DNA from 3 places in the Streptosporangium sp. DT93 genome. Region 3 is predicted to be linked to each of the others. Evidence: riboswitches for the same ligand, from Rfam matches in the RefSeq annotation. Region 3 holds a riboswitch; each other region holds the start of a gene.

Region 1 (10,091 bases), on a different contig from region 3:
GGCGGATGATCTGAGAGCGTCCTCTCGCGGAAGCTCCTCCAGGCCGACCACGCGGGGCGTACGCGGCCACGACCGTGGGACTCCGATGGGCAGGACTGGATGCTTGAACGACGGTTAAGTACTCTTCTACAAGAGAAGTAGATGAGTAGGAGGAAACATGCATGAACACAACGGCCTGTCGGCGGAGGCCGCCCTCCGCGAAGTGGACCGCGCGCAGGGCACCGTACGAAAGTCCGATCGCCGGGGCGCGTACTTCTTCCTGGGGATGTGGCTCGCAGTCACCGGCTACTGGCTGATCAGGCTGCTCGGCCCGGCGACGGTTATGACGTACGCCACTGTGGCCCTCGGCGTCACTGTCGTGACCGGCCTCCTCCACGCCTCCCGGCAACGGGTCTACGGCCGGCTACACTCCCGGCTCTCCTACACCGTCACCTGCGCGTTCATGGGAACGACCGTGGCCGGGACCCTCTACGTCATGTTCCTGCACCCGCAGGAGCCGGGCGCCCCGCGCACGGTCGCCGGTGTACTGGTCGCGCTGATCGCGAGCGCCCCTCTGCTGTACGGCGCGGTGCGCATGCTCCGCTCCCCGGAGCATCGGTGAGCCATCCACGGCACGCGCTCGACGAGATCATCCACGCCCCGGTGCGGTTGTCCATCATGGCCATGCTCGCGGCGGCGGAGACGGTCGAGTTCGGTTTCCTGAGGGACGCGGTCGAGGTCAGCGACTCACTGCTGTCCAAGCACGTCAGCACGCTGGAGAAGGCCGGATACGTGCTGGTGACGAAAGGCTTCGTCGGCAAACGCCCCCGGACCTGGCTGGCGCTGACCGACGAAGGGCGCGGCGCCTTCCGGGACTACACGTCCATCCTCCGGCAGATCACGGAGGGGTCCCACCGCACCTGAGACGCGGGGGCGTCCGGGGCCCACGACACGTTTCGCACCGGCCCTCTGCACGTCATGACCTGACGGACACCCCGGCCGGTCATCGGTGGCGCGCCCGGCCGGGAGTATCGTCACCGTCACGTCCAGGACGAGCGGCACGGCTCCGCCCGTCAGCGCGAGCCGTGCCCGTCCCCGCCGACCGGTGTCCGCCTTTCGGCGGGGACGGGATCGCCCATGAACATCACGCGGACACCGGACGGACACGGATCGGCCGTCATTTGCCATAGTTGCTTTTGCGTCTTTCGTTTGTTTTTTACAATACGATGCCCTTTACAAAGTAGATCACTAATGTCCAATATTCCGGCGATACCGTGCCTTCGGAACCGGGCGGACGGCGACAGGGCCCGCAGCCGAGGGATCATCGCTCCTCCTTGAACCGTTCGAAGACGAGCTGGGTGCGCCGCACGGCGCGCACGCCGTACACCTGGCGGATCAGGCCGGGGGTGAGGATCTGAGCGGGCGCTCCGCCGGCCACGACGCGACCGGCGTTCATCACGTAGAGGCGGTCGCAGAAGGCGGTGGCCTGGTTGAGGTCGTGCAGCACGGCCAGGGTGGTGATGCCCAGCTCGCGTACCAGGTGCAGGATCTCCAGCTGGTGGCGGACGTCGAGGTGGGAGGTGGGCTCGTCCAGCAGGAGCAGGCCGCTCTGCTGGGCCAGGGCGCGGGCCAGCAGGACGCGTTGTCTCTCCCCGCCGGACAGGGTGACGAAGATCCGCTCGGCGGCGCCGGTCAGGCCGACGCGCTCCAGCGCCCGCGCGCACAGCTCCTCGTCGGCGGCGGCGTCGGCCCGGTACGGGGTGCGGCCCATGGAGACGATCTCGGCCACCGTGAAGTCGAGGTCGGCCGGGCTGTCCTGGGTGAGCACGGCGGTGCGCCGGGCGGCCTGGCGGGCGGGCAGCCGGTGCACGTCGTCGCCGCCCACGGTGACGATCCCGGCCGCGGGGCGCAGCGCCCGGTAGATCGAACGCAGCAGGGTGGACTTGCCACAGCCGTTGGGCCCGACCAGGCCGACGAACTCCCCCTCGTCCACCCACAGGTCGGCCTCGTGCACGATCGGGTGGCCGTCGAGGGCGACGGACACGCCGCACACGTCGAGCCTCACGTGAGGTTCACCGCCCGGTCCGCCGAGCGGCGGCGCAGCAGCCACAGAAAGCACGGCACGCCGAACAGGGCGGTGACGATACTGAGAGCCAGTTCCTGCGGGGCGTTGACGGTGCGGGCGGCGATGTCCGCGAGCTGCAGGAACACCGCGCCGAGCAGGGCGGTGACCGGCAGCACGCGGCGATGGTCGGCGCCTGCCAGCAGGCGGGCGGCGTGCGGCACGATCAGTCCGACGAACGCGATCGCGCCGCTGGTGGCCACCATCACGCCGACCAGCAGCGAGGTCAGCACGAACAGGGTCAGGCGCAGGCGGTGTACGTTCACGCCGAGCGAGATGGCCGTCTCCTCCCCCGCGGCGACATCGACGGCCTCGAGGGCGGGCTGGGCGAGCACGCGGGTGAGCCATGCCCGCGCTGCGGCCGTGTCCTCGCTCGAGCGCCGGACGTGTCTTTCGTGACTCGCGAAGGAGAGTTCCGTGACCGAGCGTTCGCTCGCCACCGTCTACGGTTACCCCCGACAGGGAGCCGACCGCGAACTGAAGAAGGCCGTCGAGGGCTACTGGGCGGGCCGGGTCGATGCCGCCGGGCTCCGCGACACCGCCGCCCGGCTGCGCGCCACCACCTGGCGCGAACTGACCGACGCCGGCCTGGACGAGGTGCCCTGCGGTGACTTCTCGCTGTACGACCACGTGCTGGACACCACCGTCATGGTCGGCGCCGTCCCCGGACGTCACCGGGCCGCCGTCGCGGCCGACGCGCTGGACGGCTACTTCGCCATGGCACGCGGCACCCGGGACGCCGCCCCGCTGGAGATGACCAAATGGTTCGACACCAACTACCACTACCTGGTGCCCGAGCTCGGCCCTGACACCGTGTTCACCGCCGACCCCGGCAAGCAGCTCGGCGAGCTGAACGAGGCGCTGCTGCGGGGCCACAGGCCCCGGCCGGTGCTGGTCGGCCCGGTCACCTACCTGCTGCTGTCCAAGCCGGCCCCCGGCGTCGCGGCGGACTTCGACCCGCTCTCGCTGCTGGACGAGCTGCTGCCCGTCTACGCCGAGATCCTCGCCTCCCTGTCGGAGGGGGGCGCCGAGTGGGTCCAGCTCGACGAGCCTGCGTTCGTCCAGGATCGGCCGCGGGAGGTCCTCGAGGCCCTGGCGCGCGCCTACCGGCTGCTCGGCGGCCTGACGCGGCGCCCGAAGATCCTGGTCGCCGCCTACTTCGACCGGCTCGGTGAGGCTCTTCCCGTCCTGGCGGCCGCGCCCGTCGACGGCCTGGGGCTCGACTTCACCGGCTCCGCGGCGGCCAACCTGGAGGACCTGGCCGCCGTCGGGGGCCTGCCCGGCAAGCGGCTGGTGGCAGGCGTCGTGGACGGGCGCAACATCTGGATCAACGACCTCGAACGCTCCCTGGCGACGCTCGGGACGCTGCGCGGACTCGCCGGCCGCGTGGACGTCGCGGCCTCCTGCTCCCTGCTGCACGTGCCCCACGACGCCACACTGGAGACGAACCTCGACCCCGAGGTCCGGCGCTGGCTCGCCTTCGCCCGCCAGAAGAGCGCCGAGATCGTCACTCTCGCCCGGGGCCTCACCCTGGGGACGGACGCCGTCGCCGATCTGCTCGACGACAACAGGGCCGCCCTGCGCTCCCGCGCCGAGTCGACGCTGACCCGCGACCCGGCCGTCCGCGAGCGGAGCGCGGACGTCACCGGCGCCGACAGCCGCCGTGCCGCCCCCTACGGCGAGCGGGTCGCGGCCCAGCGCGCCCGGCTCAAGCTGCCGCTCCTGCCCACCACGACGATCGGCTCCTTCCCGCAGACGAACGAACTGCGGGTAGCCCGCGCCGACCTGCGCGCGGGCCGCATCGACCAGGCCGCCTACGACGAGCGCATCGCCGCCGAGATCCGCGACGTCCTCGCCTTCCAGGAGGAGGCCGGCCTCGATGTCCTGGTCCACGGCGAGCCCGAGCGCAACGACATGGTCCAGTACTTCGCCGAGCGGCTGGAGGGCCACGTGGCCACCGAGCACGGCTGGGTGCAGTCCTACGGCAGCCGCTACGTCCGCCCGCCGGGCCCTCGCCCCTTCTTCCCTGACCCGATGATCGGGTGCCGATCTGGACTTACTAGGACGTCCAACTATATGTTCGTGGGCAAGGCCCGCGGCGCGGGGAAGCCGGTGTGAATCCAGCGCGGTCCCGCCACTGTGACCGGGAAGTGCGACATCGACGGCCACCGGCGAAAGCCGGGAAGGCCTGATGACGCATGTCGATCCGGGAGTCAGGACACCGGCCGCGGGGTGATCCGTGTTGTCCACGAGGATGGAGCGAACACGCATGGCATCGGTACGCGCCCGCGAACCCGGAACCGACGTCGGGGTCGAGACCGTGGTCGTCGGCCGCCTCGGGCGCGTCCTGCTCGACCGGCCGCGTGCCCTGAACGCGCTGACCCACGACATGGTCCGCCGCATCGACGCCGCCCTTCGGGAGTGGGCCGACGACGAGAGCGTCGTCACCGTGCTCGTCGGCGGCGCGGGCGAGCGCGGGCTGTGCGCCGGAGGCGACATCCGCTCCATCTACCACGACGCCAGGGCGGGCGGCGGCGCCTCGGCGGCCTTCTGGCGGGACGAGTACCACCTCAACGCCCGCATCGCCCGGTACGGCAAACCGTACGTCGCCCTGATGGACGGCATCGTCATGGGCGGCGGTGTCGGGGTCTCCGCGCACGGCGGCGTGCGGATCGTCACCGAGCGCACGACCCTGGCCATGCCCGAGACGGGCATCGGCTTCGTCCCGGACGTCGGCGGCACCTACCTGCTGTCGCGCGCGCCCGGCGAGCTGGGCACCCACCTGGCGCTCACCGCCTCCTCCGTCGGCGCGGGCGACGCCGTGGCCTGCGGGCTGGCCGACCATTTCGTGCCGTCGCGGGACCTGGAGGCGTTCACCGCCGAGCTGGCCCGGCGGGAGGTGACCGAGACGGTCGCCTCCTTCGCCCGCCCCGTTCCCCCCGGTGAGCTGGCCGGGCAGCGCGGGTGGATCGACGCCTGCTACGCCGCCGACACGGTGGAGGAGATCGTGGAGCGGCTGCTGGACAGCGGCGAGAGCGCGGCCGAGGAGGCCGCGGAGCGGATCGGCGGCAAGTCGCCGACGGCGCTGAAGGTCACCCTGCGCTCCCTGCGCCGCGCCCGGGAGCTCGCCTCCCTGGAGGAGGTGCTCGACCAGGAGTACCGCGTCTCACTCAGGGCCCTGACCTGTCCCGACCTGGTGGAGGGCATCCGCGCCCAGGTGATCGACAAGGACCGCTCCCCGCGCTGGTCGCCCCCCACCCTGGCCGAGGTGGGCGAGCGGGAGGTGGAACGCTTCTTCGCACCCCTGGGCGAGAACGAGCTCGGCCTGGCGGGAGGGACCCGATGAGATCACCGGCCCCGCGCCCGGGGCCGGGGCCAGGGAGGACCTCGACGATGCTCGACGACCTCGGCACCCCCGCCGGGACGCACGGCGCCGTCCGGCGCGTGGTGTCCCTCGTCCCCTCCCTCACCGAGTCGCTCGCCGCGACCGCGCCGCACCTGCTGGCCGGCGCGACCGACTGGTGCACCCACCCCGCGCCGTTGCCGGTACGGCGGATCGGCGGCACCAAGAACCCGGACCTGAACGCGATCGTCGCCCTGGAGCCGGACCTGGTGCTGGCCAACGAGGAGGAGAACCGCCCGGCCGACCTGGAGGCGCTGCGGTCGGCCGGGGTGGCGGTCTGGGTGACCAGGGTCCGCACCCTGCCGGAGGCGTTCGCCTCCCTGCGCCGGATGCTCACGCTGGCCTGCGGCCTTCCCGAGCCGGACTGGCTCGCCGCCGCCGAACGGGCATGGGCCGCTCCCCCGGTCACCGCGGAACGAAAGGCGGTGATCCCCGTCTGGCGCAAACCCTGGATGGTCCTGGGACGCGACACCTTCGCCGGTGACCTCCTGCTCAAGCTCGGTGTCCGCAACCTCTACGCCGGCCACCCCGAACGCTATCCGGGGATCGCCCTGCCCGAGCTGCTGGCGGCGGGCGCCGACCTCGTGGTCCTGCCCGACGAGCCCTACCGGTTCACCGCCGAGGACGGCCCCGGATTCTTCCCCGGGACACCGGCCGCGCTGGTCAGCGGCCGGCACCTGACCTGGTACGGCCCGTCCCTGGTCGAGGCGCCCGACGTCCTGCGAGCCGCCCTGGGCTGAGACCCGATCTACTGGATGGGACTCGGCATGCGCTCGGCGCTGCTGCCGGACGCGGCGGTCGCCGTCGAGATCGGCGAGTCCTGGCGGCACCTGGAGACCGCGGGGGTGCTGGGCGCCTGGGCGGTGCTCGGCCTGCTCCTGGCGCCGGTCCTGCTGCGGCGGATGGTGCGCGGGGAGTCCGGTTCGAGCGTGGCCGCCCGCCGCGAGCGCGCCCTGCGACGGGTCGGCTGAACACGGTGCCCCTCACGGCACCATGACCCTCCGGACGCGGCCCGGTGACGCGAGAGGGTCATGGCCGAGTCGCGGTCCCCGCGTTGCCGACGACGAGCATGACGGCCAGCACGCCGAGCAGGCCTCCCATCGCGATCCGCTGCACCCGCAACCAGTCGGGGCGACGCGCCAGGAAACCCGAGATCGCCCCGGCCGCGAGCACGATCGACAGGTTGACCGACACGGCGACCAGGATCTGGAAACCTCCGAGAATGACACCCTGGAGCAGCACGTTCCCCTTTTCCAGGTCGACGAACTGCGGAATGATCGAAACGTAGAGAATGGCGATCTTCGGGTTGAGAAGATTGGTCATCAACCCCATGCCGAAAAGCCGGCGCGGGGAATCGAAGGGGATGTCCCTGACGGTGAAGACCGAGACGCCCCCCGGTCTGACGGTGTTCCAGGCGAGCCACAGCAGGTAGAGGGCCCCGGCGATCCTGATGACGGTGAGCAGGTGCGGAAAGGCGTGGAACAGCACCGCCAGCCCCAGGTTCGCCCCGGCGAGGTAGACCAGGAACCCGGCCGCGACACCGCCCAGGGAGATGATCCCGGCACGACGCCCCTGGCTGACGGTCCGCGACACCAGGTACACCATGTTCGGGCCAGGGGACAGCACCATTCCCAGCGCGATCGACACGACACCGATCAAAGCGCTTTCCTCGACCATCGTCACCGGACCTTCCACCTCGACAACGGACGATTGTTCGCACCGATCTCCGGAATATCGCGAGCCTAAGTCCCCTCCCGTCGCACTGCAATATGAAAAATTGATCTCGGAGCAATGTCGTGCTTTCATCCTTACCGGAGAGGAGAGGGCATGAACGACTACCGTCTGGTCGCCGACGAGGTGGCCGCGGACATCGGGGCCGGGCGGCTGCGGCCGGGTGACCGGCTGCCGACGCAGCGCGACTTCGCCCGGCGGCGCGCCATCGCCGACTCCACCGCCGCCCGCGTCTACAAGGAGCTGGCCCGCCGCGGCCTGACCGTGGGCGAGGTCGGGCGCGGCACCTTCGTCCGCGCCACCGCCCCGCTTCCCGGCCCGGCCCTCGCTGAACCGTCCGCGAGCAGGATCGACCTGGAGCTCAACCACCCGGTGGTGCCCGGACAGGCGGCGCTGCTCGCGGACGGCCTGGGCGCCCTGCTGCGGCCCGGCGTACTGGAGTCGTCGATGCGGCCGGTCGGCGCGGCCGGCACCCCCGTGGCCCGCGACCGCGTCCGCGACCTGCTGGCGCGCGGGGACTGGCGCCCCTCCCCCGATGGCGTCCTGTTCGCGGGGAACGGGCGGCAGGCGATCGCCGGGGCCATGGCCGCGCTCGCCCCTCCCGGGACCCGTGTCGGGGTGGAGGAGCTCACCTACCCGCTGCTCAAGACCATCGCGGGCCACCTCGGGGTCACCCTCGTGCCGCTGGCCGTCGACGAGGCCGGGCTGCTGCCCGGTGCCGTCGAGGCCGCCTTCCGCAGGGCCCCGCTCAACGCCGTCTACCTCCAGCCGACGCTGCACAATCCGCTGTCGCTCACCATGCCCCCGGAGCGGAGGGCCGAGATCGCCGACGTGCTGGAGCGGCTCGACGTCCACGCGATAGAGGACTCCGTCTGGTCGTTCCTGTACGAGGACGTCCCGCCCCTCGCCGCCTTCGCCCCCGGCCGCGTCCTTCTGATCGACAGCCTCTCCAAGCGGCTCGCCCCCGGGCTGACGCTGGGATTCGCCGTCGTGCCCGAGGCCGTGTCGGCGCACGTCGCGACGGCCCTGCGCGCCGGAGGCTGGACGGCCACGCGTTTCGCGATCGAGGCGGCCGTCCGCTGGATCGGCGAGGGCGCCGAGAGCACCGCGGGGACGGTGGCCCGCGCCAAACGGCGCGACGCCGCGCTCCGGCAGGAGATCGCGACCCGGCAGCTGGGCGGGTTCGCGGTGCGCGGCGATCCTCGCTCCTACTACTGCTGGTGGGAGCTGCCCAAGCCGTGGCGGACCGACACCTTCGTCGCCGCGGCCGCCCGCCAGGGCATCGCCGTCACACCTGCGGCGGCCTTCGCGGTGGGCCGGTACCGCGCCCCGAACGCCGTCCGCGTCGGTCTGGCCTCCCCGCCCGCCGAGACCCTGGAACGAGCCCTGTCCACGCTCGCCCGCCTCGCCCGCTCCACTCCGGAGGAGCTCCTGGCCGAGTGAGGCGGGGCGGATCAACGGGGCGAGGGACCTCGGTGCATTGCTCCCCCGGACCAGGCCCCGCGCCTCGAAACCCGGCCGGAACCCCGATCGCCCGAACCCGCGGCCCGGGCCGGTGATCCGCCCCCCGCGTTCGGCGGCGAGGTGCGTCCCCCGGGCTCGCGCCGGCGGGCACCCGGCGCGCCGGCCCCGTTCACGGCGTCCTCCGACCGGCCCGGCCGATGACGGACACCGCGACCGCACGGGCCCGTCCGGAACCGTGATCACGTGATCGGAAAAGGAGTGGACGGGGCGATTCCCGGACCTGTAGCTTTCCGTCGATCGTGACACCGCCCGAGGAGGTGAGCCCCATGAACGCTGTATCGATGTGGGTGCTCCCCCTTGCCGTCACGGTCGGGCGATCGACGTAGGTGTCGCCGGGAGCGCCTCCCAACAGGGCACTTCCGAAAGGCAACACCCATGCACTCTCAGCAGGTCACCGCCGAGCCGCCGTCGAAAGACGGGGCCGGGCACGACTCCACGACGGGCGACGTCCCCCGCGTCCTCCCGTCGCCGGCCTCCGGCGCCGGCCACCCGCCCCTCACGTTCGACGTGATCATCGCCGGGTGCGGGCCGACCGGTGCGATGCTCGCCGCCGAACTGCGGCTGCACGACGTGCGGGTCCTCGTCCTGGAGAGGGAGACCGAGCCCACGTCGTTCGTCCGCATCGTCGGCCTGCACATCCGCAGTCTCGAGCTGATGGCGATGCGCGGGCTGCTGGACCGCATTCTCCCGCACGGAAGACGGCGCCCGGCCGGCGGTTTCTTCGCCGCCATCCCCACACCCGCGCCCACGGGCCTGGATTCCTCGTACGCCTACCTGCTGGGCATCCCGCAGCCGGTCATCGTCCGCCTGCTCGAAGAGCACGTGATCGAACAGGGCGCGCTGGTCCGGCGCGGTCAGGCGGTAACCGGTTTCACGCAGGACGACGAGGGCGTGACCGTCGAGCTGTCCGACGGGGAACGGCTGCGTTCGCGCTACCTCGTCGGCTGTGACGGCGCGCGCAGCACGGTGCGCAAACTGCTCGGCGTCGGCTTCCCCGGCGAGCCCTCACGGAACGACACGCTCATGGGCGAGATGAGAGCGGACGCGCCACAGGAGGAGATCGCCGCCAAGGTGGCCGAGATCGGCGCGAGCCGTCATCCGTTCTGGCTCAGGCCCTTCGGCGAAGGGGTCTACAGCGTCGTGGTCCCCGCCGAGGGGGTCAGCGCCCGCACGGAACCGCCCACCCTGGAGGATTTCAAACGGCAACTGCGCGCCATCGCCGGGACCGACTTCGGCGTGCACTCCCCGCGCTGGCTGTCCCGTTTCGGGGACGCCACCCGGCTGGCCGACCGTTATCGGGTCGGGCGGGTGCTGCTGGCCGGCGACGCGGCG
Region 2 (10,091 bases), on a different contig from region 3:
GGACAGCTCCAGCGCCTCCGGCGAGTCGAACGGCAGCCGGAGCGCGAACATGACGTCGGCCAGGCCCATCATGCCGAGCCCGATCGGCCGCCACCTCAGGTTGGCGTTCCTGGCCTCGGGGGTCGGGTAGAAGCCCAGGTCGATGGTGCGGTCCAGGAAGCGCACGGCGGTGCGGACGGTCGCGCGCAGGCGGTCCCAGTCGATCCCCTCGCCGGTCCCCGCTCCGGTTCCCGTACCGGTCCCCGCCCCGGTCGCCGTGCCGGTCCCCTCGGCGGCCCCCGCAGCGGCCGCCGCGCCGGGCGCGGACAGGTGCGCGGCGAGGTTGATCGAGCCCAGGTTGCAGACCGCGGTCTCCGCGTCCCCGGTCACCTCCAGGATCTCGGTGCAGAGGTTGGACAGGTGGATGACGTTCCGCGGCCTGCCGGTCTGGTTGGAGGTCCGGTTGGCCGCGTCCTTGAAGGTCATCCAGCCGTTGCCGGTCTGGGCGAGCGTGCGCATCATCCGCCCGTACAGGGCGCGGGCCGGGATCTGCCGGGCGGACAGGCCCTCGGCCTCCGCGGCGCGGTACGCCTCGTCGAAGGCCGCCCCGTACAGGTCGGTCAGGTGCGGGACGTCCTTGGGGTCGAACAGCGACCACGTCGCGTCGGCCTCGACCCGGCGCATGAACTCGTCGGGGATCCAGTTGGCGAGGTTGAGGTTGTGCGTGCGCCGGGCCTCCTCGCCGGTGTTGTCGCGCAGTTCGAGGAACTCCTCGATGTCGGCGTGCCAGGGCTCCAGGTAGACGCAGGCCGCGCCCTTGCGCCGGCCGCCCTGGTTGACGGCGGCGACGCTGGAGTCCAGCGTGCGCAGCCAGGGCACGATGCCGTTGGAGTGGCCGTTGGTGCCGCGGATGAGCGAGCCGCGCGAGCGGACCCTGGTCCAGGCGATCCCGATGCCCCCGGCGTACTTCGACAGCCGGGCGACCTGCGTGTAGCGCTCGTAGATGGACTCCAGCTCGTCGCGGGGCGAGTCGAGCAGGAAGCACGAGGAGAGCTGGGGCCTGCGCGAGCCGGAGTTGAACAGCGTGGGCGAGCTGGGCAGGTAGGACAGCGAGGCCATCAGCGCGTACAGCTCGGCGGCCTCCCCGACGGTCTCGGACAGGCCGCAGGCCACCCGCAGGAAGAAGTGCTGCGGGCGCTCCAGCACCTTGCGGGTGCTCGGGTGGCGCAGCAGGTAGCGGTCGTAGACGGTACGCAGCCCGAAGTACTCGAACCGGTCGTCTGCCCCGGGCACGACCAGCGCGTCCAGCGCGCCGGCGTGCGCGGCCACGAACTCCGCGAGCCGGTCCTGGACGAGCCCGGCCTCGTGGGTGGCGGCGACGGAGTCGGAGAAGGTCCGCACGCCGTGCTCGGCGGCCTCGTCGGCGATCAGCCCGGCCAGCATCGCGGCGGCGATCCTGGAGTTCTCCGGATCGGTGATCACTCCCGCGGCGGCCTCGTCGATGGCCAGCCTGCGGGCTGCGGCCCCGCCGGCCCCGCCGGCCCCGCCGGCCCCGTCCGCGCCGCTCCCCGCCCGCGCGCCGGTCTGCGCTGCGGTCCGCGCCAAGGTCTCTGTCACGTCATGCCCTCGCTCGTTCGGACTTCCCCCTGCGGCTCCGCCGGGGGCACGCGTCCGCGAGCGATTCCGGGCACGCCGGATCGCCTCGTTCCGCGAGCCCTCCCACGAGGCCCTGGACAACAACGTCACCGGCAGGTCTTCGGACTCACGGGCGCACCGCACACACCTACCGGCCGTCGCTTCCCAGGCATGGCTCACCCAGTGCTCAATGACGGCTTTCGTTCCCGTTCACCGCTGCGGGGCAGTCCCGGACTCTCACCGGGGTTCCCTCTTGCCTCGCCCCTCGCGGGGCGAACCAGCAACGATCAGGATCCTACATCTAGGGCCGCCTGACGCAACTACCCCAACAGGTTGTGTCTGAGGACGTCAAAAGCCCGAGCTCGTGAAGCACGCCCCGGGTCCGGCCGGTCTCGGTGGACAGCCACCTGCGGAAGTCGTCGCCGCCGAGGAAGACCCGGCTCCACCCGTTCGCCGCGCACAGGGCGCGCCAGTGCGGCGTGGCGTCGAGCCTCTCACAGAGGGCGACGGCCGCCTGCCTGTCCCCCGGGCTCATGTCCCGGGGGCCGAGCAACCCGCACCAGTCGCTGTACTCCAGCCGGACGTCGAGCTCCATCAGCGTCGGCGCGTCGATCCCCTCGATCCTGACCCCCGAGGAGACCGCCAGGGGACGCAGGCGGCCCGCGGAGATCCCCGGCAGCAGCGCGCGGGCCGACCCCAGCATGGCCGCCACCCGGCCCAGCCGGAGCGCCTCGGCCGCGTCCTCCGCGACGAGGTACCCGGCGTACTCCAGCAGCCGGGTGTCCACCCCGAGGCATTTCCCGATCATGCCGTAGAGCACGTGGTCGGAGCCGCCCTCCAGCCTGCCCCCGACCGTCAGCCTCGCCGGGTCGCGGTGCAGCGCGGCGGCGAAGTCCTCGAAGGCGCGCAACCGGGAGCCGGCCGGGACGACCAGGGCCAGCCAGTCGCCGGCCAGCCGGGCGAGGGGGGTGGCGGCCTCGACCACGGCGGTGGTGTTGGCGATCTCCGCCGCGGCGACCATGGGCATCGCGGTGACGAGCAGCCTGCCCTCGCGCGCGAACGAGGCGCGGGAGGCGTCCGGCGCGCCGGACGCCTCCGGGCCGCCGAGGTGGCCGGGGTCACCGGGATCGCCGGCGGCCCCGGCGAGGTCGGGCACGCCGGGGACGACGAAGGCGTCACGCGGGGCCGACCCCAGCACCCCGGGCCGGTCGACGGCCATGACGGTGCGGGCCAGCCCCGAGCGGACCATGACGGAGGCCAGCCGGCGCGCGATGCCGTCCCAGCCGTGGCCGTCGGCCGCGGGTTCGAGGAGGAACAGCCGGTCCACCACCGTGCCCGCGGGCGCGTCCCCGGCCGCGCAGCCCGCGAGCAGCGCGGTCCCCGCCGCCAGCGCGAAAAACCCCCTGCGGCGCATAAGCGCCCCTTCCCCCAGGAACCTCCTATACCCTAGGTTACGTCGATATCACTTTCTGTCATGGAGTGGGGGGTGTGACCGGCCGGGCGGGTGGTTCTCACTCCACGGTGACGCTCTTGGCCAGGTTGCGGGGCTTGTCGACGTCCCGCTCCAGCGCGACGGCGGCGTGGTAGGCGAAGAGTTGCAGCGGGATCGAGAGCAGGATCGGGTCCAGCTCGGTCTCGTTCTTGGGCACCACGATGCAGTCGTCGGCCAGCTTGGGGTCGGCGACGCGGTGGCCGACCATGAGCACCCGCCCGCCCCTGGCGCGGATCTCGCCGAGCGTGGTGAGGTTCTTGTCCAGCAGCTCGTCGTCGGGGACGATCGCCACCGTCGGCATCTCCGGCCCGATCAGCGCCAGCGGCCCGTGCTTGAGCTCGCTGGCCGGGTAGGCCTCCGCGTGCACGTAGGAGATCTCCTTGAGCTTCTGCGCGCCCTCCCTGGCCACCGGATAGCCGCGGACCCGGCCCACGAACATCATGCTCGGCGCCCCGGCGTACTTGTGCGCCAGCTCCCTGATCTCCGGCTCCAGCACGAGGATCTCCTTGATCTGCTCGGGCAGCCTGCGCAGGCCGTCGCAGATCCGCCGGCCCTCGGCCGGGGACAGGTCCCGCACCCGGCCCAGGTGCAGCGCCAGCAGCGCGAACGCGACGGCCGTCGAGGTGAACGCCTTCGTGCTCGCCACCGAGACCTCGGGCCCGGCGTGCAGGTAGACGCCGCCGTCGCACTCGCGGGCGATCGCGCTGCCCACGGTGTTGACGATGCCGAGCACCCGGCCGCCCTTGCGCTTGAGCTCCTGGACGGCGGCGAGGGTGTCGTAGGTCTCCCCGGACTGGCTGATCGCCACGTACAGGGTGTCGGCCTCCACCACCGGGCCGCGGTAGCGGAACTCGCTGGCCGGCTCGGCGTCGGCCGGGATGCGCGCCAGCTCCTCGATGAGCTGCGCGCCGATCTGGCCCGAGTAGTACGCGGAACCACAGCCGATGATCTTCACCCGGCGGAACGAGCGGGTCTCCCGCGCGTCCATGTTCAGGCCGCCCAGGTGCGCGATGTGGAAGCGGTCGTCCAGGCGCCCGCGCAGCGTCCTGGCCACGGTGTCGGGCTGCTCGGAGATCTCCTTGAGCAGGTAGTGCTCGTAGCCGCCGGTGTCGTAGTGGCCGGCGTCCCAGTCGACGGTGAGGGGCTCCTTGGCCGTCTCGCGCGCGTCGCTGGCGAAGGTGGTGAACCCGTCGGCCTTGAGCACCGCGAGCTCGCCGTCCTCCAGGTGGACCACCTGGCGGGTGTAGCGGACCAGCGCGGCGACGTCGGAGGCGGCGAACATCTCCTTCTCGCCGATGCCCAGCACGATCGGGCTGCCGTTGCGCGCCACGACCACCTCGCCGGGCCGCTCGGCGTCGAGCACCGCGATGCCGTACGTGCCGACGACCAGCTTGAGCGCGGCCCGGACGGCCTCCTCCAGCGAGTCGGCCTCCTTGACGGTACGGGCGATCAGGTGCGACAGCACCTCGGTGTCGGTCTCCGAGAGGAAGACCACGCCCTCGGCCTCCAGCTTGGCGCGCAGCTGGTCGGCGTTCTCGATGATGCCGTTGTGCACGACGGCGACGCGCTCGTCCGCCGACAGGTGCGGGTGGGCGTTGACGTCGCTGGGCGCGCCGTGGGTGGCCCAGCGGGTGTGGCCGATGCCCAGCCCGCCCTTGAAGCGCGCGGGCATGACGGCCGCCAGGTCGGCCACCCGGCCCTTGACCTTGCGCATCTTGAGGCCCTTGTTGGAGACCACCACCCCGGCGGAGTCGTAGCCCCGGTACTCAAGACGCTGCAGGCCCTCCAGCAGGATGGGTGCCGCGTCCTTGGGCCCCACATAGGCCACGATTCCGCACATACGTCCGCTCCTTGTTCGTAGACGATCCGGAGCACCCGCTATCCGTAGACGATCCGGCGTAACTGGCGCAGGGAGAGTTCGGGTGCCGCGACGCGGCGGACCGCCAGCTCGGCGGCCACCCTGGGAAAGATCTCGTCATTGACCAGCCCCCTGGTCTTGAGCTCGGCGTGCCGCCGCCGGACGAACTCCTCGACCGGTTCGGAGAAGTAGGCCAGGACGTCCGCCACGACCCGCGCCGCCTCGCCCGGGCCGAGCCCGCTCGTCCGGGTCAGGTGGGTGATCAGATCCTCGTGCGGATACCGCGCCATGGACACAGAGCAGGACCCTACGCATTCGGAGAAGAGAACAACAAGTTTTCTGCCCGATTTCGGGCAGAGAATCTCTTCAAATCTCATCCCCGTCAGAATGCGCGACATTCGGTCATCTCTGATTACTCTAGGTAGTGACCGGAGAGAGAGGATCACACTATGCGCCGCCTGCCGGGGACCGCCGTCGTCACCGCTCTCGCCGTGCTGGTCTCGGTCGTTCCCGCACGCGCGGAACGCTCCGGCGAACAGGCGGCACCGCGCTCGTCGCGCCCGGCACCGCCCGGCCCGGGGACGCCCTCGACGTCCGGGACGCCTTCCGGAGCCGGAACGACCTGCACCCCCGGAACGGCTCCCGGGCCCGGGGCGCCGCCCGCGGGCAGGCAGGCCGCCTTCGCCGCGGCGGCGCGGGCGTACGGGGTGCCGGAGAGCGTGCTGCTCGGGGTCTCCTACCTGGAGTCGCGATGGGACGGTCACGCGGGACTGCCCAGCGTCTCGGCCGGGTACGGGCCGATGCACCTGGTCGACGGCCGCGCGGACAGGGGACTCCCGCACGGGGCGGGCGAGGACACGCGCGGGGACGACAGGAGGCCGCACGTGATCCCGCTCCCGGCCGTCGAACCGGCCCCGCCGGAGGACACCCTGCGCCGGGCCTCGGAGCTGTCGGGCATCTCCCCCGAGCGGCTGCGGCGGGATCCCTGCGCCAACATCATGGGCGGTGCCGCGCTGCTCGCCGGCCACCAGCGCGCCACCGGCGGCGACCCGCACGCCGGCCCGGCGGGCTGGTACGCGGCCGTGGCCCGCTACTCCGGCCCTCCCGGCCCTGAGACATCGCGGCCGGGGCCGGGGACGGTCCTCACGGAGGCCGCGCGTTCCTTCGCCGACGAGGTCTACGCGACGATCCGCGCCGGTGCCGCCCGCGTGACCGACGACGGCGAGGCGGTGGCGCTGCCCGCGAGACCCGGCCTGACCCCCCGGGTCCCGGCCCGGACCTCACCCCCGCGAACATCCTCCGCCCGGACCTCCCCGGCGTGGACGCCCTCCGCCTGGACGTCCCCCGTCCGGACGGCACAGCGGCGCGCACCCGCCACCCCCACCACCGACACCGCCGCGCACCTCACCACAGACCCCGCCGCAGCCACCGCCGCGCACCTCACCACAGACCCCTCCGTACCTCCTGCCGCCGCACGACCGGCGACCGTACGGCCTGCGGCACGGCCCGTCGTCGAGCCCGTCGCGCGTCCCGCCGCCGCGCCGACCGCCAGGCCCGCCACGGCACGGCCCGCCACGGCACGGCCGGCCGGTCAGGCCCGTCCCCCCGCCCAGGTCCCCCCGCCCGCCGCGGGCCGTCCACCCGCCGCGGGCCGTCCACCCGCCGCGGGCCGTCCACCCGCCGCGGCCCGGCCACCCCTCCCCGCCCGGCCACCCGCCGCGGTCCGGCCGCCCGTCGCGGCACGGCCGCCCGTCGCGGTCCCTCCGGCAGGGCCCGACTGCCCCAGGACCGTCTCCTGCGAGTGGATCCCCGCCGTCTACCAGCGGCTCAAGGGCGGCGGGTACGGCAACCACGACCGCTTCGAGGGCGACCGGGAGATCGACTACATCGTGATCCACGACGGCGAGACCACCTACGACGCCATGACCCGGCTGGCCAAGAACCCCGACTACCTGAGCTGGCACTTCACCATCCGGTCCCGTGACGGCCACATCGCCCAGCACCTGCGGGGCAGGGACATCGGCTGGCACGCCGGGAACTGGGACGTCAACTCCCGGTCCATCGGCCTGGAGCACGAGGGCTACCTGGCCAGGGGCGGCACCTGGTTCACCGAGGCGATGTACGTGGCGTCGGCCAGGCTGGTGCGCCATCTCGCCGGCAAGTACGACATCCCCCTCGACCGGGCGCACATCCTCGGGCACGACAACGTGCCGGGAACCACCCCCGAGACCGTGAGCGGCATGCACGACGACCCCGGCCCCTACTGGGACTGGGGCCACTACTTCGAGCTGCTCGGCAGCCCGCTGCGCGCCTCGGGCGGCGAGAACGCCCGCTCCGTGCTGATCAAACCCCACTACGCCTCCAACAGCCCGGGCTTCACCGGCTGCCCCGGCGGGTGCCGCAGGCTCGGGGCCGCCTCGGTCTGGCTGCGTACCCGCCCCTCCCCCACGGCGCCGCTGGTCAAGGACATCGGCAAGCACCCCACCGGCGGGTCCAGCTACAGCGTCTACGATCATGCCGCCCGCGCCTCCACCGGCCAGCGGTACGCGCTCGCCGAGCGCCGTGACGGCTGGACCGCGATCTGGTACCTCGGGCAGAAGGCGTGGTTCAGCGACCCGGCCGCCGCGCCCACCTCGCTGCCCGCCTCCGGCCCGCTGGTCACCCCCCGGCCCGGCCGCGCCCCGGTCAGGGTGTACGGCAGGGCCTACCCGGGCGCCCCGGCCTACCCGGAGAACGTGCCCGTCCAGCCGCTGACACCCCTGCAGTACTCGATACCCGCCGGGCAGGTGTACAGCGTCGCCATGACCCGGCGTGCCCGTTACCTCAGGGCCGCCTCCTACGACGCGTCCAGGCACCGGATCGTCACCGGGAAGATCCGTTACCGGCAGATCCAGTTCGGGCACCGGATCATGTTCGTCCGCGCCTCCGACGTCCGGCCGGTCACGGTGGAGGATGCGCCTCGGTCGGGCTTGGTGCGCACATCCGCCCGGCGGAGGCGCTAGAGTTTTCCCCGTGCTCCGGAGTGGTTCCCGGGGTCACGCGGAAGTGGCTCAGTGGTAGAGCATCACCTTGCCAAGGTGAGGGTCGCGGGTTCGAATCCCGTCTTCCGCTCCGGCGGATCCTTCGGGGTCCGGCCGGTGGAGTGGCCGAGAGGCGAGGCAACGGCCTGCAAAGCCGTCTACACGGGTTCAAATCCCGTCTCCACCTCAACGCACGACCGACGGACCCCCCGGGGTCCGGTAAAGTGGTGCGGGTGCCGAGGGGAAACCCGAGGCGGATATGCGGAAGTGGCTCAGTGGTAGAGCATCACCTTGCCAAGGTGAGGGTCGCGGGTTCGAATCCCGTCTTCCGCTCTGATTCACCCGAGGACGATTAGCTCAGCGGGAGAGCGCTTCCCTGACACGGAAGAGGTCACAGGTTCAATCCCTGTATCGTCCACCAGAGAGATCCCAGGCCGACGGCCTGGGATTTTCTGTTTCCCGGGCGGGAGACCACCCTGCCGGGCGGGACGACACCCCTTCCCGGACACGCCCCCTCCCAGGTCGGCATATTCCCCCGGACACGGCGTCTTCCCGGACACGGCGTCTTCCCCGGCACGGCGTCTTCCCCGGCAGGGCGTTTTCCACAGGCACGACGTCCTCCCCGGGCCCGACATCTCCTCCCGGACACGGCACGCCCTCTCCGCGGACGGGACATCGTCGCCGTCCCCGGGCCGCCACCGCCCCCTCTCCGGCACGATGCCCCCACCAGGACGAACCGATCACCGCTCCGCCCCGCACCCCCTTCCCAAAAGGGGCACCATGGAAGGGCGCACGACCCGAGACATGGTTAATCGCTATGCTCATCGAACACGGCAAAGGGGGCGAGCCTGTGCATCGCGTGGTGGTCGATCCGGAGGTCCCCAGGGAAGTCGCCGATCTTCTCCGCCATAACGGCCCGCTGCTCTCGCGTTTCCGTACCGGCCGCGTGCCCAGGGGCGACGGCGGCTCCCGCGTCCCGGGGGCGCTCGCCGGAGTCCTCGGCGGCTTCACGGCGCTGGCCCCGGCCGGTCTCGCCGTCCTCGGGGCCCCGGTCATGGTCGTCCTCCCGGTCCTCGCCACGCTGATCGCCCTGTCCCTGCTCATCCTGGCCGTGGTCTACATCGCCAGGAAGCCCTCCCCCGTCGACTCCGTCGAGCGTGTGCTGTACCGGCACTCCCGGGAGTGGCAGGGGCGCTTCCTGGTCCTGGAGGACTTCGACCACGTCGCCAGGCGCCTGCTCGGCCGGGTTCAGCGTGCCATCGACTTCATCGTGAAGTCCCGGATCAACGCCCTCGGCATGCTCGACAGCGTCCGCAACTCCGTGATGCTCCCGGCGGAGGAGTGGGAGATCGCCCGCCTGCTGACCAAGCTCTCCGCGCTGCGCGCCCGGCACCGCAACCTCACCAGGGGCGGCAGGAGCCCGGAGGTGGCCGCGGCCATGGCGCCGCTGGAACGCGCCCTGGCCGCCACCGAGGCCGCGGTGACCGCGCGGGTGGAGGCGCTGGAGCGCTACGCGGGGCACGTGGCCGCCGCCGAGCGCGCCTTTCTCGCCCAGGGACAGATCGAGATTCTCCGCACCCACCTGCCCGAGTACGAGCAACTCGTCGCCGAGGCGGGCGCCAGCACCTTTTCGCTGCCCGAAATCGGGTATCTCAGTGACGACGCCGACATGCTTCAGCGGGCGCTGCGCGAGAGCGTACGCTCGGCGCACGAGGCGTTCCGCCATCTCGACGGCTGATGTGAATCGTAGAGGTCCTGACTGACCCTGACTGACACGGAGGGCGAACCTGTGCGGCGCGTGGTGGTCGATCCCGAAGTTCCCCCCCGGATCGCCGAGTTGTTCCGCCGACACGGATCGATGCTGTCCCGCATCAGGGCCGGGTGGAGCCCCGAGCCCCCCTCGCCTCCCTCACGCCTGCCGAGCCGCTTCCTGCAGTCGGGCGGCGCGCTGTCGGCGCTCGCGCTGATGGTCCTGCTGTTCTTCGACGTCAGGCTGCTGTTCTTCGCGGTCGCGCTGCTGTTCTTCGTGGTCTTCGTCGGTCTCCTCGCCGCCCGCGAACCGGTGGAGTCGGAGTCGGAGGAGGGCGAGCTCTACCGCGAGGCCCGC
Region 3 (10,091 bases):
CTGACGCGGCCCGCTCCGCGATCATGTTCGTCTCGAAGATCATGTTCGTCTCGAACGATCCACTCCGCCGGTCGGATTGGTCTCATCCGGTCGATCTGCTGGCTCGGGTGTTCTCGCTCGGGCGTTTGTGTTGTCACGGTGAATATCGTTGTGGCGAACACGGCGGACGCATTGACGTGCGTCTTTGTCTCGATCGGTCTGGCGTGCGGGGCCACTCCCCCACGTTATTTAAGATGAAATATCCATTTTAGTGGACAAATCGGTCATAGCTTTGACGGTTCCCGGCTCCCCCGGCCGGTGGCCGCGCCCGTTCCGGGGTCAGGGAGTCGGCGGAGAGCCGTACGCGTTCGGGGTGGGATGCTCGCGGGTCCCGGGCGGCAGCTTATTGCGGAAGCTAGGTTATTGCGTATAGGTTGCAATTAGTTGCGGTGCCCGTCGCCCGTCCTTCCTTGGTGAATGGTCCAACCGGATCGGCGGGCGCCGCCTCTCCCCCGCCCCAAGTGACGCGGTATGTCGCCGATGAGGCGACAGGTGGGGGCCGAGCGGTCTTGGCCGGGGGTGTTCGCCGGTGGGAGACGGCCGTGCCTGTTCGCGGCCTGTTCGCGGCCTGTTCGCGGTCGTGGTCGGCGGGTAGGCATCACCTGGGTGCGGGGCCGGGGGTGTTCGCCGCCGGAGGGTCGCCGTCGCGGGGGCGGCTGCGGCGGGGTGGGGTGAAGCGGTGCAGTTCGAGGATCGGTGGCAGCGGGGCCAGGCCGGGGCCGCCGGCGCGGATCCACGCGGCGACGTCGGCCGTGGCGTTCTCGTCGTTGACGAGGGCGAGCCACACCGGGCGGCCGCCGGCCGCGCGTGCTCGCGGTGTCGGCTGCACGACCAGGACGTTGGCCTGGTCGCACACGTCGAGGCAGTCGCTCACGCGGATGTGGGCGACCTCGGCCAGTTGGCGGATCTGCTCGTCGTGGTCGAGGGTGGGCACCTTGCGGGTGCTGCCGCAGCAGCAGTCGCGGCACACCGTGATTCTTTTCACGCGTTCCCTCCGCGGGCGGGCCGGTGGCGCGCCGCGCGGTCATCGCCCGCGCGCCTGCCGTCCGCCGTGAGGCCGGTCTCGACGGCGTGGTGATGTCTCGTCGCGGCCGACGCGTGTGTACGCGGGCAGGCAGGCACAGGGCGCCCGTCCTCTCTCGGGGAGATCCGCCCCGGCTGGTGAGGAGGCGACCGCGTGAGTCTCCTGGCTCTCGGGTCGATGCTCGTCCCGGCCTTCCCGCCCGTTGCCGGGCAGTGGCCTGTTCGGGATTCGCTCGCCGATCACAGTGGCGGGACCGCGCCGGATTCGCACCGGCTTCCTCGTTCCGCGCTCGCCTACGCCGACCATGCTCGCACACCACTCATCAACGACAAAGCGCGCACCACCTATCAAATCCGGCGCGGGGGTGCGGTCGTCGACGTGGGGGCTCAGGCGGCGGGGGGTTTGAGTCTTCTGACGAAGCGGGCGGCGGCGCGGTGACTCATGCCGGTCTCGCCGCGGACGAGGAAGACGGCCTGGTCGAACTGGCCGGAGGCCTTCAGCTCCAGGATCCGCTCGACGAGTTCGGGGCCGACCCCTCCGCCGACCAGTGCGTTGCGGGGGCGTTGCGCCGCCCGTACGGCGAAGACGATCAGGGCGATGGCCGCCGCCAGGACGACCACCGTCAGCAGGAGGATGACGACCGGGTTGGGCATGCGCAGAGCGTACCGCTACATGGTCATCACGGGGGAGATCGGGATCATCGGGATCATCGGGGCGAAGGGGGTCGTCACGGCCGGGTGCCAGGCGCGGGCGGCGGGAAGGGCAGGGCCGAGGTGACGGCGGTGACCGGCAGCGCCTCGTACAGGTGGGGAAAGGTCTCCTGGGCGTCCGGCGGTACCTCCATGCGCACGTCGAGCCCGGAGGGGTCGATGCTGAGCACCACCAGGGGGTCGGTGACGTCGCGGTAGAAGCGCTCCACGACGCCGCGAAGCTGTTCGGGGCCGGTGCAGGCGTGGATGAAGCCGACGTCGTCGAGGGTGAGGCCGAGGGTGGAGACGCGGTACTCCCCCGTCTCGCGGGCGGCCTCCCAGTCGCGGGCCAGGGCCAGGTGCAGGATGGTCACCGCAACCATGGTGCCCGGCGCGTGCGGGCCTGTCGACATGGCAGTGTCCGGGAGACCGGGGTGGGTCGGGGGGCGACGGGTGGTGGGCCGTACGGCGGCAGGGCCGTGACCGGTGGTGGCCGGTGGTGGTCGGTGGTGGCCGGTGGTGGTCGGTACTGGCCGGTGCTGGTCGGGCCGGTGGTGGCCGGGTGGGCCGCACCCGGCCGGTGAATCCCGGTGAGGACACGTGAGGTGGCTCAGCCGGTGGCGTGCCATTCGTGTCGCAGGATCGCGTAGATCAGCTCGCTGGTCCACTCCCCCTTGACGAACTCGTTGTCGACCAGGTGTGCCTCGCGGCGCATGCCGATCTTTTCCAGGACGCGGGCCGAGGGGTGGTTGCGGGCGTCCAGGCGTCCGATGACGCGGTGCAGGTCCAGGCCCTCGAAGCCCAGTCTCACCAGGGCCTGGGCGAGTTCGGTGGCGTACCCGTGGCCGTGGTGGTCGGGGTGCAGGACGTAGCCGATCTCCCCGCCGCGGTGCAGGCTGCTGGTCCAGTTGAGCATTCCGTCACCCAGCAGCTCGCCGGTGGCGGCGAGTTCGACGGCGACGGTCAGGGTCTGCCCCTCCTCCGTCAGGAGGGTCTGGGTCATCTTCGTGGTGAGGGATTCCTGGCTCTGCTCGCGGGTGCGAGGGTCCCAGTACAGGTAGCGGGTGACCTGCGGCAGGGACTGGATCGCGCACAGGGCGTCGAGGTCGGCCGGGGTGTAGGGACGCAGGAGCAGGCGTTCGGTACGGATGGGGTAGGTGGGCTTCAGCACCGGGTCAGGGTAGAGGAGGGGGGCGGCCGGCGGCGAGCGGGTTTTCGCCGGTCCCCCGGTCACTTGTTCGGTCGCGGGTCGGTATGGTGTCGGGCCGGTGCGGGCCGGTGCGGGCCTCGACCTGCTCCACTTGCGAGTGGAGTCGAAAGCGTGTTCCACTGAGCCGTATGCCATGGGATGCGCCCGCTCTGTTGTCCGCGCCGCCTGACGCCAGGCCGCGGATCGAGCGTTCGGCGCTGACCAGGGTTCACGGGGCGCTGACCTGCTACGAGGTGCAGGCGCGCACCGCGCTGGACAGCACGCCGCAGGGGTGGGCCGTCAGCCCCTACCGGGGGTGCGCGCATGGGTGCCGGTACTGTTCGGCCCGCCGGGGTCACCGGTATCTGGGCCTGGACGCCGGCGGTGACTTCGACTCGCGCATCGTGGTGCGTACCAACATCGTGGGTCGCCTGCGGGCCGAGCTGGGCTTGCGCTGGGACGGCGAGCACGTGAGCGTGGGTGTGGGCGGTGACTGCTACCAGGGCGCGGAGGACATCTACCGGCTGATGCCCGGGGTGGTGGCGGCGTTGCGTGAGGCGGGGGCGCCGTTCACGGTGCACACCAAGAGCCGGTTGATCCTGCGGGACGCCGATCTGCTGGCGGCGGCTCCGGGGGCGGGGGTGGTGGTGTCCATCGCGTTCGTCGACGAGCGGATCCGCCGTACCGTGGAGCCGGGCGCGCCGGGGCCGCAGAAGCGGCTGGAGCTGGTGGCCGAGCTGAACGAGCGGGGTGTGGCGTGCGGGGTGGCGATGGCGCCGGTGCTGCCGTTGCTGACCGACTCCCCCGACCAGCTGGCGGCCACCGTGCGCCGGGTGGCCGGCGCGGGGGCGGTCAGCCTGGTGCCGCGGGTGCTGCGTCTGCCGCCGGGGGCGCGGGAGTGGTACCTGGGGTGGCTGGGTGAGCACCATCCGGCGCTGGTGGCGCGCTACGGCGAGTTGTACGGGCGTGGCCCCGACGCCGAGGAGGGGTACGTGCGCGCGGTCACCGGTCAGGTGCTGCAGCTGGCCGCCCGTTACGGGATGGGCCCGGAGCGTCCCGAGCAGCCGCTGCCGCTCGCGCTGCCGCACCAGGCCCAGCTCTCCCTGCTGTGATGCGCTTCCCGGTCCGAGGGCCGGGGGTCAGCCGGCGGTGGCCGCAGAGGTCAGGGCGCTGCCCTTCTTCCACTCCTTGAAGGGCATCTGCCAGAAGCCCCAGCCGTTGTTCCACTCCATCTCGCGGTTGGTGCCCTTGATGGTGATCACGTCGCCGCGCTGGACCTGGTTGTAGTACCACTTGGCCTGGTCGGGGCGGGAGTTGATGCATCCGTGGCTGACGTTGCGGCGGCCCTGGGCCCAGACGTTGTTGAGGGCGTGGACGTACTCGCCGCTGTTGGAGAAGCGGACCGCGTGGTTGATCATCAGGTCGTAGTAGCCGGGGTCGCCCTTCTTGCGGCCCGGGGAGATCATGCGCTCGGGGTTGGCCTTGCCCATCGCGAGGTGGACGCCGCTGGTGGTGGTGTACTCGCGGGTGCTGGCGTTGCCCGCGCTGATGAGCATGGTCTGCACGACCTTGCCGTCGCGCTTGACGATCATCTTGTGCTTGCGGGCGTCGATGGTGGCGATCTGGGCGGCGCCGATGCGCAGGACCTTGGTGGTGTTCTTGACGCCGTACATGGCCTTGCCGCCCTGGACGCCCTTGAGGCGGGCGGTGAAGGTCACCTTCTGGTGGGGCTGCCAGAACTTGGCGGTCCGGTAGATCACGGTGGTGTCGTTGACCCAGCGCCAGGCGCCCTGGGCGGGCTTTTCGGCCTTGACCTCCAGGGCCTTCTCCACGGAGGCCTTGGCGGCCTTGGAGATGATCTGCTGGTTGAACGTGACGATGATGGGGGCGCCCACGCCGACCTTCTCGCCCTTGACGACCGGGGTGACGTCGGCCACCTCGAGTTCGTGTTCGGGCTTGAGGGTGCGGAAGGAGCTGGTGGCGGTGGTGCCGTCGACGGCGCGTGCCGAGACGGTGTAGTCGCTGGCGGGGATCATCGGGGTGCTGGAGACCCACCGGGTGCGTTCGGCGTCGAAGTCGCCCTCCAGCGCCTGGGTGCCGCTTTTGACGACGACCTCTTCCAGGGCGCCGCCCGAGGCGATGACCACGACCTTCTTGTCGGGGCGTACGGCCTTGCCGCCGTCGGCGGGGCTGATCTTTATGACGGGCGCGGCGGGCGCGGGCGTGCTGGAGGCGGCGGGCGCCTCGGTGCTGGCGCCGGTCGTGGCTCCGGAGTCCTTCGTAGCGGCCCCCCCGGAGCAGGCGGTGGCCAGCACCGCCGCGGTCGCCAGGGCCAGACCGGCCAGCGGCGTCCTGAGGTGTCGGCTTTCTACGATCAGCACAATTTCTCTCCCCAACTACAGCAAACTGCACTTAAAACACTAATAGGAGATGCGTGGTGTCTGAGCCTGGTTGCGCCCACTTCGGTAACGTTTCGGTCTCTTCGTAAGGCGGGAAAGACGCCGACCGCGAGTCAGGGGACGAGAGGATGAACGGCCGCCGACCGGCCGGGGCCGCCCCGGGGCCGCCCCGGGGCCGTGTGCGGCGCGCGGGTGAGGTGCACGCGGGAGGCGCCGCGGTGGCCGGGCAGGGCCGGGACGTACCGGAGGCGGAACGGGGGCAGGACGAGGCGCAGGACGAGGCGCAGGGCCCAGGCGTCGCCGGGCAGGGGGCGCCGTTTCGCCGTGACGGGGCGCGCATCAAGGGCGCCACGGCGGGCAAGGAAGACGCGCACGAGTCTTACCGCCGCCCGCTTGCCCGCCCGCTCCCTCCTCCGCCCGGCCGAGGCGGGTCCACTTGCGGGCGGTGAGAAAGATAATCTGGTCTGCCCCTCCGCGAACGGAAAGCCCCGGGTGATGACAGGACCTCCCTCCATCGATGGCCTCGCCGGCCGTGCCGGCGCAACTGGCACGCCGGGCACCCCGGGCACCCCGGGCGACACCGCGGGCGCCCGGGGCGAGCGGCGGCGCGGCGGTGATCACGGCTCCGCTCCGGGCCCGCTCGCCGGGCGTGAGCCGGACGAGCGGCTGCTGCGCGCCATCGTCGAGGAGTGCGGCGAGGGGATCGTCGTGTGCGACGCCGCCGGCGTGGTCGTGATGCGCAACGCCGTCGCGGCCGAGCTGGCGCCGGAGATCGTCCCGGGGTGCACGCCGGGCCCGGGAGCGGCCGCGGCGCTGCTGGCCGAGGACGGTCCCGAGGGCCACGGCCGCCAGCTCGATCACCATGGCCGGCGGTTGCTGGTGCGCCGGGAGGGTTTCGGGCTGGCCCACCGGGCCTGGTACCTGCGTGACATCAGCGCCGAGTCGGCCAGGACCGACGCGTTGCTGGCCGAGCGCGCCCGCGCCACGTTCCTGGTCGAGGCCGGGCGCAGGTTGTCGGCCTCGCTGAACGTGCGCCGCTGCGCCCGTACCGCGATCGAGCTGGCCGTTCCCTTCCTGGCCGACGCCGCGATGGTCGTGCTGCCGCCCACCGGCCGCCGTCAGGCCGACTGGCTGCGCCTGAGCGTGCAGGCCCGGCGCCTTCAGGAGGGTGCCATCGCGCTGACCTCCGCCGGGCGGGTGCCGGGCCTGGCCGAGGCGCTGGCGGGGTTCCCGCCGGTGCCCAGCCGCTGGCTGGACCCGGGACAGGTGCCCGGCTGGGTGCTGCCCGAGGACTTCGGCCCGGCCGGGCACCTGATCGTCACCCCGCTTCCGGGCAACGGGGTTCCCGCCGGGGCGCTGGTGCTGGCCCGTCGTCCGGGCGGGCCGGCCTTCGACGAGGACGCCGAGACGCTGGTGCGCCTGTTCGCGGCCCGTGCCGGGGCCGCGATCTCGGTCGCCGCCCTCTACCAGGAGCAGAGCACCACCAACGCCATCCTCAGTGACGCCCTGCTGCCGCCGTCGCTGCCGGAGCTGGAGGGGGTGGAGCTGGCCGGGTCCCTGCGGGCCGCCCGCCAGGCCGGTCTCATCGGCGGTGACTTCTACGACGTCTACCTGCCCGAGAGCCCCGTCCTGCCCGTGGTCGCGGCGCTGCCCGTCGTCCCCGCCCGTCCGGTCTCCCCCGCCGCGGCCGGCCGGGCCGATCCCGCCGGCTCCCCCGCAGGCTCCGGCGATCTCGCCGTCGCCGGCTCCCCCGCAGGCTCATCCGCCGGTGACCGGCCGGCCGTCGCCCCGGTCGTCGCGGGCTCGGCGCGGGGGGTGATGGTGGTGCTGGGCGACGTCTGCGGCAAGGGGCCGCGCGCCGCCGTACTGGCCGGGCAGGTCCGCAACTGCCTGCGCAGCCTGCTGCTGGTGGAGCACCGGCCCGAGCGGTTGCTGCCGCTGCTCAACCGCTCCCTGCTGGGCTCGCCCACCCCCAGCCCCTACGTCACCCTGGTGCTGGCCACCTTGCGGCCCGCGCCCGAGGGACACCTGCGCGTCGGCCTGGCGGTGGCCGGTCATCCGCCGCCGCTGATCCTGCGCCGCGACGGCACCGTGCACGAGTGCCCGGCGCGCGGCTCCATGCTGGGCGCGCTCAAACAGCCCCTGCTGGCACCGGCGGAGGTCGACCTGGCCCCCGGCGAGCTGTGCCTGCTCTACAGCGACGGCATCACCGAGGCGTTCGGCGGCCCCACCGGCCGGCAGATGTACGGCGAGGAGCGCCTCAGGAACGCGCTGGCCGGTTGCGCGGGCATGCCCGCCGCGGCGGTGGTCGAGCGGCTGGAGCAGATCAGCACCGACTGGCTGGGCGGCGAGGTCCAGGACGACCGGGCGCTGCTCGTGGTGCGCGCCAGGCCGGTGCGATGAAGGCCACCACGAGGCCCACCACGAGGGCCACCACAAGGGTCACCACGACGGCGGGCCCCGATCCGGCGCGTGCCGGTGAGGACTACCTCGAGTGCGTCGGGCGCGCCGACGAGTTCGCCGCCGTCGACCTGGTCCTGCGGCTGCTGCGGGAGGGCGCCGATGCCGAGCGGTTGCTGCTGGAGCTCATCGCGCCCGCCCAGCGGCGCATCGGCGAGCTGTGGGCGGCAGGCGAGTGGTCGGTCGCCCGCGAGCACGGCGCCACCGCCGTCAGCGAACGCGCCGTCGCCGCGATCATCGCGCAGGTACGGCCCCGGCCCACCCGCGGGCGTGTCACGGTCGCCTGCACCGACGGCGAGTACCACGCGCTGCCCACCCGCCTGCTGGCCGAGGTGTTGCGCCTGCGGGGCTGGCGGATCGAGTTCCTGGGCGCCAGCGTTCCCGGCCCGCACCTGATCACCCACCTGCACCAGAGCGGCCCCGACGTGGTGGCGCTGGGGTGCGCGCTGGCCACGCGCCTGCCGCGCGCGCACGCCACCATCACCGCCTGCCAGGCCGTGGGCGTGCCCGTGATGGCCGGCGGCGGCGGGTTCGGCCCCGACGGCCGGTACGCGCGGCTGCTGGGCGCCGACGCCTGGGCGCCCACCGCCGACGCCGCCGCCGACCACCTCGAGCGCGAGGGCCTGGAGGGCCTGCCCGCCCTGCCGGCGACGCCGGGCGCGCTGGCCCACCTGGGCGATGAGGAGTACACCCATCTGCGGCGCCGCCGTGCCGAGCTGCTGGAGCGGGCGATGGCGACCCTGGCGCGCGTGTACCCGCCGATGGCGCGTTACGGGCCCGAGCAGGTGGAGGCCACCGCCGAGGACCTGGGCCACCTGGTCGACTTCCTGGCCGCGGCGCTGTACGTCGACGACGCGCCGGTGTTCACCGGTTTCGTCGGCTGGGCCGGCTCGGTGCTGGGCGCCCGCGGGATCCCGGCCGAGGCGCTGCGGGTGGGACTGCGTGTTTTCCACGACGAACTGCGAGACTTCCCCCGGGCCCGCCACATGCTGGCCCGGGGGATCGAGACGGCGCACGTCACCGGCGCCGATCAGGAGAGCTGACGACAGATGCTCGAAAAGACCCCGTTCCGTACTCAGGTGCGCTCCGTCGACCCCGACACCACGTTGCTCGTGCTGACCGGTGACCTGGACTACGACACCGCGCCCGAGCTGTTCGTCTTCGTGGGGGAGCTGTTCTCCGGGCAGGTGCGCAGGCTCGACCTGGACCTGTCGGGGCTGGACTTCGTCGACTCCTCGGGCGTGGCGGCGTTGATCAACGTCTACAACAGCGCCAACGAGTGTCAGGCCGAGATGCGGATCGTCGCGCTGACCCCCTACCTGCGTCATCTGTTCCGGGTGACCGCCCTGGACCAGGTTTTCCGGCTGCCCGCCGAGCCCGCCGAGCCCGCCGAGCCCGCCGAGTGAGCCCCCCTCCCCTGCCGCTCTCGCCGGGCCGGTGACGGGCCGGTGAGCTCCGCCGCCCCGGTGCCGCTGGCGGCGCTGGCCGCGCTGCTGGCCGACGACACCCGTGCCCGGTTCTGCCTGGCGCTGCTGGACGGGCGCGCCTGGAGCGCCGGCCGGCTGGCCGCGCACGCGGGGGTGGCGGCCTCGACCGCCAGCGAGCACCTGTCGCGGCTGGTCGGCGGCGGGCTGCTGGCCGAGGAGCGCCGGGGACGCCACCGGTACGTGCGCCTGGCCTCGCCGCAGGTGGCCCAGCTCGTCGAGGACCTGGTCGCCCACGCCTTGGCGGGCGACACCGGCGACACCGGTGGCACCGTCGGGGCCGCCGGGGCCGGTCCCGGCGGTGCCGGTGACGTCGGCCGGGCGCGCGGGACCCCGGGGGCCGCCTCCCCCTCCCCGGACGCGGGCGGCGCGGACGGGGGTGCCCGGCCGGGGACGTTGCGCGCCGCGAGCGCGGCGCGGGCGATGGCGCGGGCGCGCACCTGCTACGACCATCTGGCCGGCCGACTCGGGGTGGCGGTCACCGACGCGCTCCTCACGCGCGGCCTGTTGCGGCAGGAGGGCGGGCTCGCGCTGAGTGAGGCCGGGCTGGGATGGTTCGCCGACGAGCTGGGCGCGCGGCTGCCGGCAGGCGGGCGCCGCCCGCTGGTGCGCTCCTGCCTGGACTGGACCGAGCGCCGCCCTCACCTGGCCGGAACCGCGGGCGCCGTGCTCTGCGCGACCGCGCTGGAGCGCGGGTGGGTGTCCCCGATCGGCTCCGGGCGTGCCCTGGCCGTCAGCCCCGCCGGGCGGCGGGCCCTGGAGCGCCTGCTGGGCCTGTCACCCGACCACGGCGCCGCGACCGTGTGA

Evidence for each region. Region 3 has a riboswitch for cobalamin ahead of ACLQ2R_RS26945 (hypothetical protein). Riboswitches for the same ligand answer to the same signal wherever they lie in the genome.
Region 1: linked by a shared signal. The riboswitch ahead of ACLQ2R_RS34195 (enoyl-CoA hydratase/isomerase family protein) and the one ahead of ACLQ2R_RS26945 (hypothetical protein) in region 3 are both predicted to bind cobalamin.
Region 2: linked by a shared signal. The riboswitch ahead of ACLQ2R_RS07145 (ribonucleoside-diphosphate reductase subunit alpha) and the one ahead of ACLQ2R_RS26945 (hypothetical protein) in region 3 are both predicted to bind cobalamin.

What each region holds. Positions count from the first base shown of each region.
Region 1 is NZ_JBNCLF010000023.1:75,568-85,658, forward strand. It holds gene ACLQ2R_RS34170 (hypothetical protein) at 158-601, shown strand; gene ACLQ2R_RS34175 (winged helix-turn-helix domain-containing protein) at 598-903, shown strand; gene ACLQ2R_RS34180 (ABC transporter ATP-binding protein) at 1,301-2,044, opposite strand; gene ACLQ2R_RS34185 (FecCD family ABC transporter permease) at 2,041-2,541, opposite strand; gene metE (5-methyltetrahydropteroyltriglutamate--homocysteine S-methyltransferase) at 2,519-4,219, shown strand; cobalamin riboswitch at 4,181-4,345, shown strand; gene ACLQ2R_RS34195 (enoyl-CoA hydratase/isomerase family protein) at 4,371-5,447, shown strand; gene ACLQ2R_RS34200 (helical backbone metal receptor) at 5,495-6,244, shown strand; gene ACLQ2R_RS34205 (hypothetical protein) at 6,260-6,475, shown strand; gene ACLQ2R_RS34210 (LysE family translocator) at 6,534-7,163, opposite strand; gene ACLQ2R_RS34215 (PLP-dependent aminotransferase family protein) at 7,332-8,678, shown strand; gene rox (rifampin monooxygenase) at 9,135-10,091, shown strand, end outside.
Region 2 is NZ_JBNCLF010000002.1:429,528-439,618, reverse strand. It holds gene ACLQ2R_RS07145 (ribonucleoside-diphosphate reductase subunit alpha) at 1-1,596, opposite strand, end outside; cobalamin riboswitch at 1,710-1,911, opposite strand; gene ACLQ2R_RS07140 (tripartite tricarboxylate transporter substrate-binding protein) at 1,916-3,028, opposite strand; gene glmS (glutamine--fructose-6-phosphate transaminase (isomerizing)) at 3,126-4,946, opposite strand; gene ACLQ2R_RS07130 (hypothetical protein) at 4,985-5,254, opposite strand; gene ACLQ2R_RS07125 (N-acetylmuramoyl-L-alanine amidase) at 5,414-7,966, shown strand; tRNA gene ACLQ2R_RS07120 (tRNA-Gly) at 8,004-8,075, shown strand; tRNA gene ACLQ2R_RS07115 (tRNA-Cys) at 8,101-8,171, shown strand; tRNA gene ACLQ2R_RS07110 (tRNA-Gly) at 8,246-8,317, shown strand; tRNA gene ACLQ2R_RS07105 (tRNA-Val) at 8,331-8,405, shown strand; gene ACLQ2R_RS07100 (hypothetical protein) at 8,802-9,722, shown strand; gene ACLQ2R_RS07095 (hypothetical protein) at 9,843-10,091, shown strand, end outside.
Region 3 is NZ_JBNCLF010000014.1:71,644-81,734, reverse strand. It holds gene ACLQ2R_RS26945 (hypothetical protein) at 638-1,024, opposite strand; cobalamin riboswitch at 1,199-1,396, opposite strand; gene ACLQ2R_RS26940 (hypothetical protein) at 1,450-1,716, opposite strand; gene ACLQ2R_RS26935 (DUF952 domain-containing protein) at 1,791-2,126, opposite strand; gene ACLQ2R_RS26930 (hypothetical protein) at 2,187-2,336, shown strand; gene ACLQ2R_RS26925 (GNAT family N-acetyltransferase) at 2,363-2,923, opposite strand; gene ACLQ2R_RS26920 (radical SAM protein) at 3,091-4,053, shown strand; gene ACLQ2R_RS26915 (Ig-like domain-containing protein) at 4,081-5,322, opposite strand; gene ACLQ2R_RS26910 (PP2C family protein-serine/threonine phosphatase) at 5,836-7,743, shown strand; gene ACLQ2R_RS26905 (cobalamin B12-binding domain-containing protein) at 7,740-8,843, shown strand; gene ACLQ2R_RS26900 (STAS domain-containing protein) at 8,850-9,206, shown strand; gene ACLQ2R_RS26895 (ArsR/SmtB family transcription factor) at 9,249-10,091, shown strand.